DNA from 3 places in the Alteromonas sp. 5NW40-0090 genome. Region 2 is predicted to be linked to each of the others. Evidence: predicted binding sites of a transcription regulator. Region 2 holds the regulator's gene; each other region holds the start of a gene.

Region 1 (4,933 bases), on a different contig from region 2:
ACGGATCAGTAGAAACTTTATATGTAGGTAATTTGCCATACCGAGCAAACGAAAACGCGGTGAAAGAGTACTTCAGTAGTTTTATCGAAGTACAGTCGGTTCGCTTAATGAAGGATCGTAAAACTGGAAAGAGAAAAGGCTACGGTTTTATCGAGGTTGTCACAGACGATCTAAACAGTGTTATTGATAAGACAAACGACTCAATCTTTCAGGAACGAACACTTAAGGTTCGTCCTGCAAAGGATAAAGTCGAACACGTATAGTCCTGTATACTCAGTATCAGTTATTCAACAAAAGCCCGGTTAGCTTTGCTTCCGGGCTTTTTATTTTGGTAGACCACTAACTTTCGCTAGTTTCAGCAGATTGAGGAAGACCCTCTAACAGGGTTTGGTTAAATGAGCGGAATCTATTTATTGCTGATATAAGGTCGGGTACCTGAACATCTTCCATTTCGTTAATAATACCAGCTATTAAAGCATTGTAGTCTTCACTACTCTCTAGCTTGCTTTCTGCATTCGCAAAAGTATCCATCATCTTCTCTAAGTATTGAGCAATGGGACTAACCACATTTCCAAACTGCCCGTTATCGCTTTTATCCTCGTTGTAATGCTGGATGTTCTCGTATGTTTTTAACACTTCGGTTTGCGTAGTCCTATTCAACTGTAACGCATAGCCAACCAACTCTTTATCGTCAAAGCCTAAACTTAGTGCCTCTTCGAAAGCTTTGTCTATATCTCCGCTGTAGAAAGTATCGGCAAGATCCTGAACTTGACCGACCAAATCAGCGATCGATTCCAACTCATCTGCATCAAGTTCGCCTTTCAATGAAAAACTAATACCGCTTCGTTCATAGTATTGGTAAGAAGTTTGTTGTTGGTATGATGCTGAAAAATTGTTTTCACCTTGCTCACCACTACCGCCTGATTGCTCCTGAGATGCTTGGGCCTGGAAGTTAAGTTGTTGAGACGCTTGGAACGAGCGAAGACTCTCAAAACTAAAACTCACTTCGTCCCCATCTTTAGTTCGAATCAGCAAGCTCCCGCTTTTCTCATCCGATGCAGCTACTGCGTTTAAGGATGAAAGTGATACGGCGTTCGGCTGCTGGCGACCAAATATGTCACTTTCCAGATCGTTTATTCCTGTATCGATGAGATCGCGACTTTTTACCATTCCTTGTTCAATCTCTTCATTCATGAAACCCGCTAGGTCTTTTTCAGCCATAGCAAAACCTCGGCTTACACCTTCTCTCGCTTGGCTAAATAAACCATTTAACTTCTCATCGCTTGCACCACCATCAGCTGCTCCACGAATAACACCGCCTACAAACTTAAGTACATTTCTGGCAACCTTTTCAAAATCGAACAAACTGCTCGACTTCTCTTCAATATTTTTCTCTTTCGTTGCTTGCGGCTTTTGGCCATCTATTTCTAAGGCTTGATTAAGGCTACTACTTACCACACGCAAGCCAATGCTAGTTTGGCTACTTGAAACAGATACTGAAGCCGCCTGTTGTTTAGAAAATTCAGCTGCTTGCTGCAATCCATCTTGCTGCAACTGTTTTTTTAATGCTTCATTCGGGTGAATAGATGCCTTTTGATCTGCTTTTTGATCAACCTTCTGCTCGCCCATGAAAGCCTTAATTTGACCCACGTTCATAATTTGATCCTCACTATCCTCTTTCTTATTATCGGCTAAGAATCAGTATTGTTTAATTTTAATACAGAATTTTTTGTACCTGCTCCTCAATAATAGTGCAGTAGTGGATTGCGCTTGTTGCAGATATTTTCTAAGAGACTACAATTCGCGACCTTAACAGTGACTGGAGAATTTTATGACCGCGACCGACCAACAAGGCTATCAAACTCAGTTAGACGAAAAAGTAGAACGTCTTACTGCGTTGCTTTCTCCGTTCAATGCGCCTGGCTTGTCCGTATTCCCATCGCAACCAACGCACTACCGTATGCGCGCCGAATTTAGAGTATGGCATGAAGGCGATGATTTATTTCACATCATGTTTAATCAGCAAACGAAAGAGAAGTATCGCGTAGATAGTTTCCCTCCTGCTTGTAAAACAATAAACGATGCTATGTCACTATTGCTTGAAGAAGTCAGACCAAATGAATCACTGAGAAAGAAACTTTTTCAAATCGATTATCTCTCTGCACTATCTGGCGAGCTTGTCATTAGCCTTTTGTACCATCGCCAATTAGATGAAAAATGGGAAGAAGCTGCAAGAGAGTTAAAAGCGACACTCGAGACTCACTTTCCCAAAGTAAACATCATTGGTCGCGCTAGAAAACAAAAACTCATTATCGACAGCGATTTTGTGATTGAGCGTTTACCTGTAAACGGTAAAGAGTTCGTTTTCAAACATATAGAAAATAGTTTCACCCAGCCTAATGCTGAGGTGAACTGCAAAATGATTGAATGGGCGCTAGATTGTGTAAAGCCGCTCTCTGGGGACTTACTGGAAATGTATTGCGGTGCCGGAAACTTTTCACTGCCGTTAGCACTTCACTTTGATAATGTGGTGGGTACAGAAATAGCTAAGCCTTCGGTCCAGGCTGCACAATTTAATATTGAGCAAAATGAGCTGAGCAATGTAAAAATTGTAAGGTTAGCGGCCGAAGAATTTACACAGGCTATGAAGGGAGAACGCACGTTTAGTCGCTTAGAAGGCATAGATTTAAGCACTTATAATTTCACCACTGTATTGGTCGACCCTCCAAGAGCTGGATTAGATGAAGATTCACTAAGAATGATTCAGGATTACGATAATATAGTATATATCTCGTGTAACCCCGAAACTTTGGCGCAGAATCTTGAGCTTTTAAGCGAAACTCATAATGTGGCGCAGTCTGCGCTTTTCGATCAATTCCCGTTTACTCATCATATTGAGGCTGGCGTTTTACTTACACGCAAAAGCTAGTTTGCGTGTAAGTAAGGAAAAAGCTCACACTGAAATATAATGTGGAAGAACACTTTATACTGTAAATTCTTTTCCGCGCTAGGCTTTTTGAGTAGCGCCTACTTGAACAAAGCGGAGTTGCGCTTTCACTCTCTCACCTATTTCTCGGCGGAGTTTATCATCAGCCTCTAATGCCTCGGCTCCAGCACTGAATACAAGCCTTACCATAGCGTCAGCTTGGAGCTGCGCACAGGCATATTCTACACCTTGCTGTTCGATAATGTAGTCAGTAAGTTCATCGATGAAATGTTGAATTTCTCTGAATACTGCTAGTCGGTAGGCAGATGATGTACCGGTATGCTCGCGTAATAATAAACGAAATACGTTTGTGTTTGCCGCGATGAATTCCATGAAGGTTTCAACAGAGGTATGAATGACGCCACCACCTGAAGCAATACGTCTTCTTGCTTGGCGCATAAGCTGACGAAGCGCTAAACCCGCTTCATCCACCAACGTTAAACCCAATTCATCCATATCTTTAAAATGCCGATAAAACGACGTGGGAGCAATGCCTGCTTCTCGGGCAACTTCGCGCAAGCTAATTGCCGATAAACTACGGTTTTCGTCCAACAACGAAAATGCAGCATGGATGATATTTTGGCGGGTTTTTAATTTCTGTTCTTGACGGCTCACGTTTGCACCCTGTGTTCATTAACTTTCAATGGCCTGATGATTTTTTGACTTTAAAGACTACTCTCAACGTCATCTGAATAACCATTAACGCAATCGAACCTTGTACATCAAAGACTAGCATGCATAGTTTATCTCAACATCTACTCATCGGGAAAGAGAAACAAAATCATCTCTTTAATAAACAAAGGTTAAGCAGTTTTAGTCACGTTTTATCTGTGTTTTGACTACATTTGGCTATAATTAAACTTTACACATGTAAGCAGAACTAATCTGAGTTTTGCTTGCCTGAAGCCTCGTAAAACGATAAATTAGCGAACAGTTGTAAGCCAAGTTGTATAAAATGAAAAAACCTCCTCTTATCCTAACGAATGTGCTGGTGTTTATAATATCAGGCGCAATTGCATTTATAGGTGTGCCGCTTTGGGTGGCATATCAGGGTATCGATTGGGCAGAAATCGGTACCGCTATATTCCTATTCTATTTCACCGGTATGTCGATAACTGCTGGGTATCACCGCTTATGGTCGCATAAAACCTACGATGCCAACATTGTAGTTCGCGTCGTATTAGCGATTGGTGGGGCAATGGCCCTGCAAAATAGTATTTTGCACTGGTCGTCAGATCATCGCATTCACCATCGCCATGTAGATGACAACGACAAAGACCCCTACTCTGCAAAGAAAGGGCTTTGGTTTGCGCACATTGGCTGGATGTTACGCGAGTATCAAGCTAAGCGTTACGACGATTACAGCAACTGTAAAGATCTACAAAAAGATAGCGTGGTGATGTGGCAGCATAAGTACTACTTACCTATTGTACTCGCAGCTAACTTTGGAATTACTGGTTTGTTGGGTTATCTTAACGGCGACGTGATGGGCATGATTTTGGTAGCCGGCGTACTTCGACTAGTGCTAGTCCACCACGTAACCTTTTTCATTAATTCCCTTGCTCACTTCTGGGGTAGTCAGCCATATACAGACAAGAATACCGCTCGCGATAACGGCATACTTGCATTCTTTACCTTTGGTGAGGGCTACCACAATTACCACCATATTTTTGAGTACGATTATCGGAATGGCATTCGCTGGTACCAGTTCGATCCTACCAAGTGGCTAATCAGAGGCCTGTCTTTTGTAGGTTTGACGTCGAACCTTCGCAAGGTACCTGAAGAGCGCATCGAAAAAGCCCTTGCGGCGATGCAGCTTCAAAGGGCAAGTGAAAAAGTATCACTACTGCCGAACGCGGAAGAAATGATGCACACTATTCAAGAAGAGTACGACTTGTTGATGCAGCGTATGAGTGAATACTATGCCACGAAAAAACGCGTGATGCG
Region 2 (4,933 bases):
TAGAGCCAGGTCTGGCAGACAAGCTGCAAAAATCATTGCAGCAAGCCAGTCAGCAGCAAGAGTTAGAGGGAGAGCCTGCAGTACTCCTTACCTCTGGCATGTTGCGACCCGTTCTGTCTCGCTTCTTAAAGTATTCTGTTGTTGGGCTTCATGTTCTTTCATACCAAGAAGTGCCTGACGACAAACAAATAAAAATAGTCAGTTCGGTCGGTCAATAATCTGACACTGGGTGATTGGAGAGGTTGCAATGAAAATTAGACGTTTCTTCGGCAAAGATATGCGTGAGGCGCTAAGCCAAGTTAAAGCTGAGTTAGGCAGTGATGCTGTGATCATGTCAAATCGCAAAGTCGCTGACGGTATCGAGCTTGTAGCAGCCTACGACAAAGAGCCTGAAGCTAAGCTTTTCACGCCTAAGGCGGCTCCACAAGCCGCAGCTAAAACACCAGGTCAAAAGGCCGTGCCTAGCTTAAGTGAAATTATTGGCGACGACGGCCCTGACAGCTTAAAAGCATTGCTTGAAAAGCAGCATGGTGGAAACCCAGGCGCGAGCAGTTCTGCACAACCAACACAGCCAATATCAGCGAACGCTAAACACGCCAACGAAATTGCATCTCACTTAGATTTTTCAGAAGCCTTTATCGACGACCTTGGAACACAATCCCAACCTCAAGACATTGTCGAGCAACAGCCTTTTCCTGAGCACCAAGCGTCAAGTATGGGTGAAACACCTGTATCTCAGTCTGCTGAACTAGCTCAAATCAAAGAAGAGTTAGCCTCGCTTCGCGACGTATTACAGTATCAAGTGGCCGACTTAATGGAAGCGAAGAACAAGCGTCAAAAACCTGTTCATCAATACCTAGTCACGCGATTAACTGATATGGGTTTGAGTAGCGCGCTTGCAACACAGCTTATTAGCTATACACCTGCTCATTACAACGAACGTGACGCATGGGTATATCTTCTTAACCTATTGGCTAATCGCATAAATGTTACCGGAAACGATATACTTAGCTCACAAGGTGCCGTTGCATTAGTGGGGCCTACTGGTACGGGTAAAACAACCACTGTTGCAAAGTTAGCCGCTCGCTATGCGCAGAAATACGGTGCAGAGTCGGTGGCTATGATAACCATTGATACGTATAGAATTGCAGCCTATGAGCAGCTAGCGACATACGGAAAAATTATTGGCTGTACTGTGCGAAAAGCGCAAACTAGTGAAGAACTTGCAGATTTATTGTTCCAACTTCGTCATAAGCGACTAGTATTGATTGATACAGCAGGTTTTAGTCAGCGTGATAGTCGATTAATTAAGCAAATTAAGCAGTTCGACAATGGCCAAATGCCGAAAGTTAAAAAATATTTGGTAGCGCAAGCTAATACGCAATATCCTGCTTTGCAGAGAATCATTCAAGCGTATGATGATATTGAACTAAGTGGCTGTATTTTCACAAAGTTAGATGAGTGCTACTCTTTAGGAGAGGTACTTAGTGCAGCGGTTGAATATCAACTACCGGTTAGTTATGTCACCGATGGCCAAAAAGTGCCTGAAGACATTAAGATTGCAGAAGCGAAATCTTTAGTTTCCGCTGCTGCAAAGCTTTATAAAAAGTACGGTTTGAATCATACTAGTGGTAACAACGCAATTAAAACAGCATAAGCAGTATGATTGACGACCAAGCGAGTAGCTTAAGAAAAATGAAGCAATCACGGTTAATCAAAGTAATCGCCGTCACTGGTGGTAAAGGTGGCGTAGGTAAAACAAACATTACACTCAACACTGCTATCGCGATGGCGAAGCAGGGTAAGAGAGTAATGGTTCTTGACGCCGACCTTGGCCTTGCCAACGTAGATGTTATGCTAGGGCTAAGGGTTGAGAAAAACCTATCTCACGTGCTCTCTGGAGAATGTACGTTGGACGAAGTGTTAGTGACCGGTCCTCACGGCATTAAGATTGCGCCTGCCACATCGGGCACGCAGTCAATGGCAGAGCTTTCACCAACGCAACACGCTGGTTTGATCAGAGCGTTTAGCGAATTACGCTCTCAGATAGATGTGCTTATCGTCGACACCGCAGCAGGCATATCAGATATGGTATTAAGCTTCTCAAAGGCCTCACAAGATATCATGGTCGTCGTATGCGATGAGCCAACATCTTTAACAGATGCCTACGCACTAATAAAAATTCTTAACCGCGAGCACGGTGTTTTTCGTTTCAAAGTCGTAGCCAATATGGTTCGCGATGTGCGTGAAGGTCAGGAATTATTTAGCAAATTAAGCAAAGTGACAGGGCGTTTTCTCGATGTTGCACTAGAATTAGTGGCGACAGTGCCCTTCGACGAGAATATTCGCAAGGCGGTGCGCAAGCAAACGGCTATTGTTGACGCCTTTCCAGGCTCTCCGGCAGCAGTAGCGATAACTAAGTTGGCAAGTAAAGCACTTACGTGGCCAATTCCAGCGCAGCCCGGTGGCCACTTAGAATTTTTCATTGAACAATTAGTTGCAGAAAAAGCCGTAGGAAGTCAGCGTTGAACAGCAAGGCAGCCGCTTATCAACAACAAACAGATAAATCGCAGTTAGTCGAAAGACATGCGCCTCTGGTAAAGCGAATTGCGCATCATTTGATTGCGCGACTGCCTGCCAGCGTACTTGTTGATGACCTTATCCAATCAGGCATGATTGGGTTGCTAGAAGCCGCACGAAACTTTGACGGCTCTAAAGGCGCAAGTTTCGAAACCTTCGCAGGAATTCGGATCCGTGGTGCCATGCTCGACGAAATACGAAAAGGTGATTGGACCCCGCGTTCTGTTCACCGTAACGGCCGCGCCATAACGGAAGCGATATCTCAAGTAGAGAGCGAGACAGGGCGCGATGCACGAGATTCAGATATTGCTGACAAGCTTAACGTAAGCTTGCAGGATTATCACCAGATGCTTAATGAAGTAAATGCCGGAAAGCTGGTGGGTATTGAAGATTTAGGTGTGTCGGAAGATGTTATTACTACTGAACAAAGTAGAGGCAGTGACGCACCGTTAGAAGATTTAATGCAGGGTGCTTTTCAAAAAGCGCTTGCCCATGCAATTACGACATTACCTGAGCGAGAAGCGATTGTACTTTCACTTTATTACGATGAAGAACTAAACTTAAGAGAAATAGGCGAAGTTCTTGATGTAAGTGAGTCGAGAGTCAGTCAAATTCATAGTCAAGCCATGTTAAAACTCAAATCACGAATGAAGTCGTGGCAAGCTGACGAAGAATAGAGATTAATAACAATTAACCCCTCACTGGAGGCTATTTTGGACAAAAGCATGAAAATTCTCGTGGTCGATGACTTTTCTACCATGAGACGAATCATCAAAAACCTGCTAAAAGATTTGGGTTTTGCCAACATCCAGGAAGCGGATGACGGAAGCACTGCATTACCTATGTTACAACAGGGCGATTTCGACTTTGTTGTGACCGATTGGAATATGCCTGGTATGCAGGGCATCGATTTGCTTCGCGCTATAAGAGCAGACGATAAGCTTAAGCATTTGCCTGTGCTTATGGTTACTGCGGAAGCGAAAAAAGAGCAAATCGTTGCAGCGGCGCAAGCAGGTGTAAATGGTTACGTTGTAAAGCCGTTCACAGCAGCAACACTAAAAGAAAAATTAGATAAAATATTCGAACGTTTAGGTTGATCCAGACGCTCACCAGATAAATGAGGTTTACTGGATGTCAACGAATGTAAACGTTCCAATATCGTTAGAGGAAGCAAAACAACTTGTCGCTTTTCTTGAAGAAGGCGATAAGACTTCAGCTAACGCACTACTTGAAGCCGTCTCAATGAAAGAAAACGTTGAGTTGTTTGCTGAAGTAGGGAAATTGACGCGTCAACTCCACGACGCGTTAAATAACTTTCAAATAGACGACCGCATCAAAAATTTAGCTACAGATGACATTCCTGATGCGCAGTCCCGCCTTACCTACGTAATTGAAGAAACTGAAAAAGCTGCTAATACTACTATGGATGCCGTTGAGGCGAGCATGCCGATAGCAGAAATGCTGTCGGAGCGGATCGAAAAGGTCATGCCAGAGTGGAAGAAGCTTATGAATCGCCAAATCGAACTTGGTGAATTTAAGGCTTTATGCGCAGACTTAGACGAATTATTGGAAGAAGGTTCGGCTCAGTCAGCTAAACTTACACAATTGCTTACCGAAGTGTTGATGGCACAGGGCTATCAAGACTTAACAGGGCAGGTTATTCGTCGTGTTATCGACCTTGTAAAAGAGGTAGAAGATAGCCTTGTAAACATGCTTACCATGTTTGGGGAACGCGACGGTACAGAACACACTAAACCATCTAGCGTTAAGGCCGATAAGGTTGATGGTGTAGAGGCGGAAGGCCCAATCATTGATGCTGACCAACGGGACGATGTCGTTTCAGGTCAAGATGATGTAGATGATCTTCTGTCTAGCTTAGGTTTTTAGGGGAGCGGGCGCATGTCGTTTGATGTTGACGAGGATATATTACAGGACTTTTTGGTTGAGGCCGGAGAGATACTTGAACAATTACAAGAACAGCTCGTTGATCTTGAGAACAATCCTGAAGACGCGGATTTACTAAATGCAATTTTCCGCGGCTATCATACAGTAAAAGGGGGAGCGGGCTTCCTTTCTCTTACTGAGTTAGTTGAAATTTGTCATGGTGCCGAAAACGTTTTTGACGTAATGCGCAATGGCCAAAGAACGCTAACACCTGAATTAATGGATATTATTTTGCAGGCCACGGATGTGGTCGTTGAAATGTTCGAGCGCGTCAAAGCGCGCGATCCATTGGAGCCTGCAGATGCGCATCTAGTGGACGTTTTACACAAATTAAGCCGCCCAGAATCTCCAGATGAAAACATATTCGATAACGCCAGTACGGCCGCTGCCGAGCCAGAGGTGGTATCTG
Region 3 (4,933 bases), on a different contig from region 2:
AAGACTTTGCTAAAGGTAGTGTTACTAAGTTTGAACCTAGTACTCCCACCATCCTTCTTGCCACCACTCCAAAAACTCTTCAAAGTCGATGTAACCATCGTCGTTACTATCGATAAGCTTGAAGCCTTCTTGTACGTGGCTAGCTTTCGTTTTTGGTGAAATAACGGTTAGAAGCTCGATGAACTCCGGCAAATCGATTTGGCCGTTGCCATCACGATCGAAAAAGCTGAAGTCCTTTCTAATTTCTTCAATTTTAGATTCTGAAAGTTGAGTGCTCACTCGCATTCCTTATTTCAACTGCAATAAGCACGAGTGTAACGTCCTTCTTTCTAGCTGTCTACGCCTGATTTTCTTTTGCTTTAAGTGCGCGTAAACGTTGAGCTTCTGCTTTTTCCTGACGCTTTTGTTCCATGGTCAAACGCGCTTCAGTACCTACGTGCTCTTGTTGACGCTCTTTCGCCAGTTGAACCTGTTTTTCACGTTCTCTAAACCGAGCAATTTGGTCTTCGGTATGCGTACCAAAGCAATGTGGGCAGCTTACACCCGGCTCATACTTATCGCTCTGCTTGTCTTCTTCAGTAATTGGAAGTCTGCACGCGTAGCACTGCTCATAATGGCTTTTCTCTAAGTCATGGTTAACTGCAACGCGATTATCAAATACAAAGCAATCGCCTTCCCACAATGACTCTTCTTTCGGAACATCTTCAAGGTACTGTAGAATACCGCCTTCTAAGTGATAAACCTGATCAAACCCCTGCTCTTTCAAGTAAGCCGTCGATTTTTCACAGCGAATACCACCAGTGCAGAACATAGCCACTTTTTTATTTTTTGACGGGTCGAGCTCTTTCGCTACGTATTCAGGAAACTCACGGAACGTTTCGGTTTTAGGGTCGATAGCGTGTTTGAACGTACCAATTTCAATTTCATAACCGTTTCGCGTGTCAATAACCGTAACATCTGGGTCGCTAATAAGTGCGTTCCAGTCTTTAGGTTTTACGTAAGTACCAACAGTTTTGCGAGGGTCAATACCCTCAACGCCCATGGTCACAATTTCTTTTTTCAGTTTTACCTTGGTGCGATAGAACGGCTGTTCGTCGTGAAGTGATTCTTTGTAAGAAATTGGGTTAATGCGTTCGTCGCTATTTAGATAAGCGAGTAATGCGTCGATACCTTCGCGAGTACCAGAAACTGTACCGTTAATGCCCTCGTGGGCAAGAAGAAGTGTACCTTTGATGCCATTAGCTTCCATTGTTTCGAGAAGCGGTTGGCGGATTTCTTTGAAGTTTTCAAGCGCAACAAATTTATACATTGCGCATACAATATATTTAGACATATTTTAACCTTTGCTGATTGGAGCGTAAGACCAGTGCAAAAATGCGGCGCGAAATATAACAAAAAAAAGCGCTAAAAACTAGGCCGGATACGGGAGCGGGCTAATATGCTTGTTCTAGGTACTATCAGCTAATTTACGCAATATTCTCAAAAGACGACAAACCGGCTTGAACCTGTTTGTTATTGCCCTCGTTCGTAGTTTTTCCTTCACCTTGTGCCGAGAGAATATCGTAAAGTATTGTATTATCTTCTTTTAAAGTATTGGCATACTGTTTTTTGAGTCGCTTTTGTGCAGCTAAACTGCAGTTGTCTATTACGTCCTCAGGAAGCCGTTTTGCGTTGTCAGTCTGCGCAAGCGGCGATGGTGTAATGTGAAGAAAAAGACGCGCAGTTTCGAAATCTTGAGACACTAAGTTTGAGCACACATGCATATTTTCCCACGCTTTTTCATCAGCCGATAATGAAGGACGCCTATAGTGATTAAGCGAAGCGAGCTGTGCTTCTATGCTCCGAGCATTGTCGTTAGCGGAAGTTGCTACTTCAATTTCAAAAGGCTCTGCCACACTGTGCTGCTGCATGGCAAGATATAAAGAGAACAAAGCCCCCTGAGACGATGAACGCGCAAGTACACCACTTCGCTCCCAGTAAATACTGGGGTCGATTGTTGTTCGTTCATTCGCTGAAGTTATATCTGCTGACATTCATACTAAACGTTTTATATGTATACGCATGTTTTCGGCAAGATAATGTTTTTCTTAAGCTTATTTTTAAAAGTTAGATATACTTAGTAGAAGTAAATGCTGCGCTCATTCACGGATTTGAAATGCAATTTAGCAACAAACAAGTATTGATTGTTGAAGATCAACGCCCTTTCCTACTACTTTTGAAAGGGTTAATGCATTCGATGGGCGCATCCGATGTAGTCACTAAATCTTCCGCTGAACAAGCTGTATCCCTGTGCAAAAAGCATAAGTTTGATATTGTTATCTGTGACTTACACTTGGGAGCCGAGAATAAAAATGGCTATGAACTTATCGAAGAATTACGTACCCGCAGGCTTATTGGCCCCACATCTGTTTTCATTCTTATCAGCGCTGATAGCGCTCGACCTGTGGTACTAGGTAGTATTGAGCGGCGACCAGATGACTTTCTGATAAAACCCTTCTCACAAGTACAACTAAAATCTCGCATTATTCGGGCTTGGCAGAAAAGACAATTCCTTCAGTATGTATTCAATTTGATTGAGCAAGGTGAGATTAATAGCGCGATAGACCAAATTGAAACGCTTTTAGAAAATCCTCGTCATTACAAAGGGCACTGCGAGCAGCTTTTAGTGGAACTCTATTGGCGAATATCACAGCCTGAAAAAGCACTTGATGTTCTGCGTAGTTATATAGACGGTAAACCAGTTTTATGGGCGCAAGTTGCCATCGGAAGGTCTTATCTCCTTCTTAACGAATATGAAAAAGCGATATCGGTTGCCAAGAAAATACTGAAGCGCAACAGGTTCAATGCCGACGCTCATGATATGCTTGCACAGGCGCATCAGGCTTTGGAAGCTGGTGTAAAGGCATTAGAAGCGATAAAAGAGGCTATAAAGCTGTCTCCCTTTTCATTACCTCGACATTTTAAAGCCTGCGAAATTGGTCGCCAGAATGACGATTTGATATTAGCCGCAACATCCAGCCAGGCTATTTGGGACTTGTCTAAACGCACGGTGAATAAGAAAAGCTTACACTGGTGCGGCATTATTCGTAGTTTACTCGATGTTGCTGAGTTTGCTGAAGATAAAAAGCAGCGCAATAAATATCAACAAGAAGCCTTGCTTACTCTCCAGAGAGGTAAGTTTGATGAACATTTACAAAAAGTAGACAGAGAGTTTGACGTTGATATTTTTGGCAATATTGTAAATGCCAGAATAAGTGCGATAGACGGAAAATTAATCGACGCTAAACGTCACTTAAATACTTCTCAAGCACTATTAGACGATAAATATTCCGAGGTTCCCACTGCTTTTATTCCCGATAGCATTAAGGTTATGTACAAGCTGGGAGAATATGACGACGCGCTGCAACTTAATTCTATTCTCTCATCGAGAGGTGACGAACTCGACCAAAATAGTGTGAACATGCTAGAGACACAGGCTAAAAATGCACAGAAAAATCTAGCGAGTTACCAACAGTTTAACCGCGAAGGTATTCAACACTATCAACAGCAAGACTACGAACGAGCAAAAGCTTCGTTTGCCCTTGCTCAGGGTTTTGCCCCCGTTAATACAGGCGTTGCACTAAATTTGCTTCAGTGTCTTCTTCAGATAGCCATACAAGAAGATAAGGCCGAAATGAAATTGATAAACGAATGTAAGCGTTTGTTTAAGCTTATTGATGACATGACACTCAAAGCGCCATACAAAGAAAAGTACGAAAACATTCGAGATGAACTTTCTAAATATATTGGCTTTTGATAGCCAGTGCTATATTGGTTTTTTTTAAAGCAAACTTACCTTTTCTTTCTCTAGCAACTTGTTGCCTTATGCCCATTCATCTATGTAGTAAGCCGCTAAGGCTTACATTAAATCTTGCTTCCCTATTAGCGTTACCATTTGTACTGTATATATATACATGCTATAAAATAATACAACCCAGCCTATGCCAAAAAAGCTCGTATCGATGATTTGGCGAAAAATACTAGGTTGTTTGCTGTGATTGGTTAAAGGAAGTATACATCGGCGATGCATGACAGACTGATACAAAAACTTGAAATTCTTTCCGATGCGGCCAAGTACGACGCGTCTTGTGCGAGCGGTTCCGCCGGTAAACGACAAGCGGGGAAAACCGAAAAAGCAGGCATAGGCTCGCTTACCGGTGGCTCGGGTATATGCCACAGTTTTACGCCTGATGGTAGGTGTGTATCGCTGCTTAAGATTCTTATGACAAACTACTGTATTTATGATTGTCATTATTGCATTAATAGGGTTTCAAGCAATGTTCAACGAGCGCGTTTTACGGTTAAAGAAACGGTAGAATTAACCCTTAACTTTTACAAGCGCAATTACATTGAGGGTTTGTTTTTAAGCTCTGGGATTGTGGGATCACCCGGCATCACTATGGAGAGCATGGTACGCATCGCAAAGTCTTTGCGCCTTGATCATGGTTTTAAGGGATATATTCATCTTAAAACTATCCCGAATGCATCGCCAGAATTACAAGCAGAGGCAGGCCTTTATGCAGACAGGCTTAGTATTAATGTAGAAATGCCCACGCAGTCTTCGCTAAATAAATACGCACCAGAGAAAGACCTTAATGATATTCATAGGTCGATGAATACGCTAAAAGAAAAAATTGCAGAGCATAAAGTAGACAAGACGTATTCAGGTAAACGCCCTCCCCGTTTTGTACCAGGGGGACAGTCTACGCAAATGATTATAGGTGCCGATGGGTCGAACGATAAAACCATTTTAGGTACAAGCGTAAAGCTCTATAGCGAGCAAAAACTTCGTCGTGTATATTACTCGGCATTTTCCCCTATTCCTGATGCTTCGGAAGTTTTACCGTTAAAACCGGCGCCATTGATACGAGAACACCGCCTATATCAAGCGGAT

Evidence for each region. Region 2 encodes FliA, which starts transcription of late flagellar genes. Its sites were predicted from a motif close to CTAAAGNTNNNNNNNNNNNNGCCGATA; they were not measured.
Region 1: AC27KT_RS19555 (DUF5610 domain-containing protein) is a predicted target of FliA. The motif match lies at 1,686-1,712, and genes of this name have one in related genera.
Region 3: AC27KT_RS08155 (VC2046/SO_2500 family protein) is a predicted target of FliA. The motif match lies at 2,066-2,092, and genes of this name have one in related genera.

The regions. Positions count from the first base shown of each region.
Region 1 covers NZ_BAAJLT010000019.1:41,269-46,201, reverse strand. Annotated here, with positions in the region: gene AC27KT_RS19560 (RNA recognition motif domain-containing protein) at 1-263, shown strand, start outside; gene AC27KT_RS19555 (DUF5610 domain-containing protein) at 340-1,656, opposite strand; gene trmA (tRNA (uridine(54)-C5)-methyltransferase TrmA) at 1,832-2,929, shown strand; gene fabR (HTH-type transcriptional repressor FabR) at 3,008-3,601, opposite strand; gene AC27KT_RS19540 (acyl-CoA desaturase) at 3,942-4,933, shown strand, end outside.
Region 2 covers NZ_BAAJLT010000001.1:384,255-389,187, reverse strand. Annotated here, with positions in the region: gene flhA (flagellar biosynthesis protein FlhA) at 1-218, shown strand, start outside; gene flhF (flagellar biosynthesis GTPase FlhF) at 248-1,657, shown strand; gene AC27KT_RS01695 (MinD/ParA family protein) at 1,663-2,529, shown strand; gene AC27KT_RS01690 (RNA polymerase sigma factor FliA) at 2,526-3,257, shown strand; gene cheY (chemotaxis response regulator CheY) at 3,294-3,677, shown strand; gene AC27KT_RS01680 (protein phosphatase CheZ) at 3,712-4,467, shown strand; gene AC27KT_RS01675 (chemotaxis protein CheA) at 4,480-4,933, shown strand, end outside.
Region 3 covers NZ_BAAJLT010000005.1:217,555-222,487, reverse strand. Annotated here, with positions in the region: gene AC27KT_RS08165 (EF-hand domain-containing protein) at 37-285, opposite strand; gene trhO (oxygen-dependent tRNA uridine(34) hydroxylase TrhO) at 338-1,333, opposite strand; gene AC27KT_RS08155 (VC2046/SO_2500 family protein) at 1,467-2,033, opposite strand; gene AC27KT_RS08150 (response regulator) at 2,156-3,796, shown strand; gene AC27KT_RS08145 (putative DNA modification/repair radical SAM protein) at 4,064-4,933, shown strand, end outside.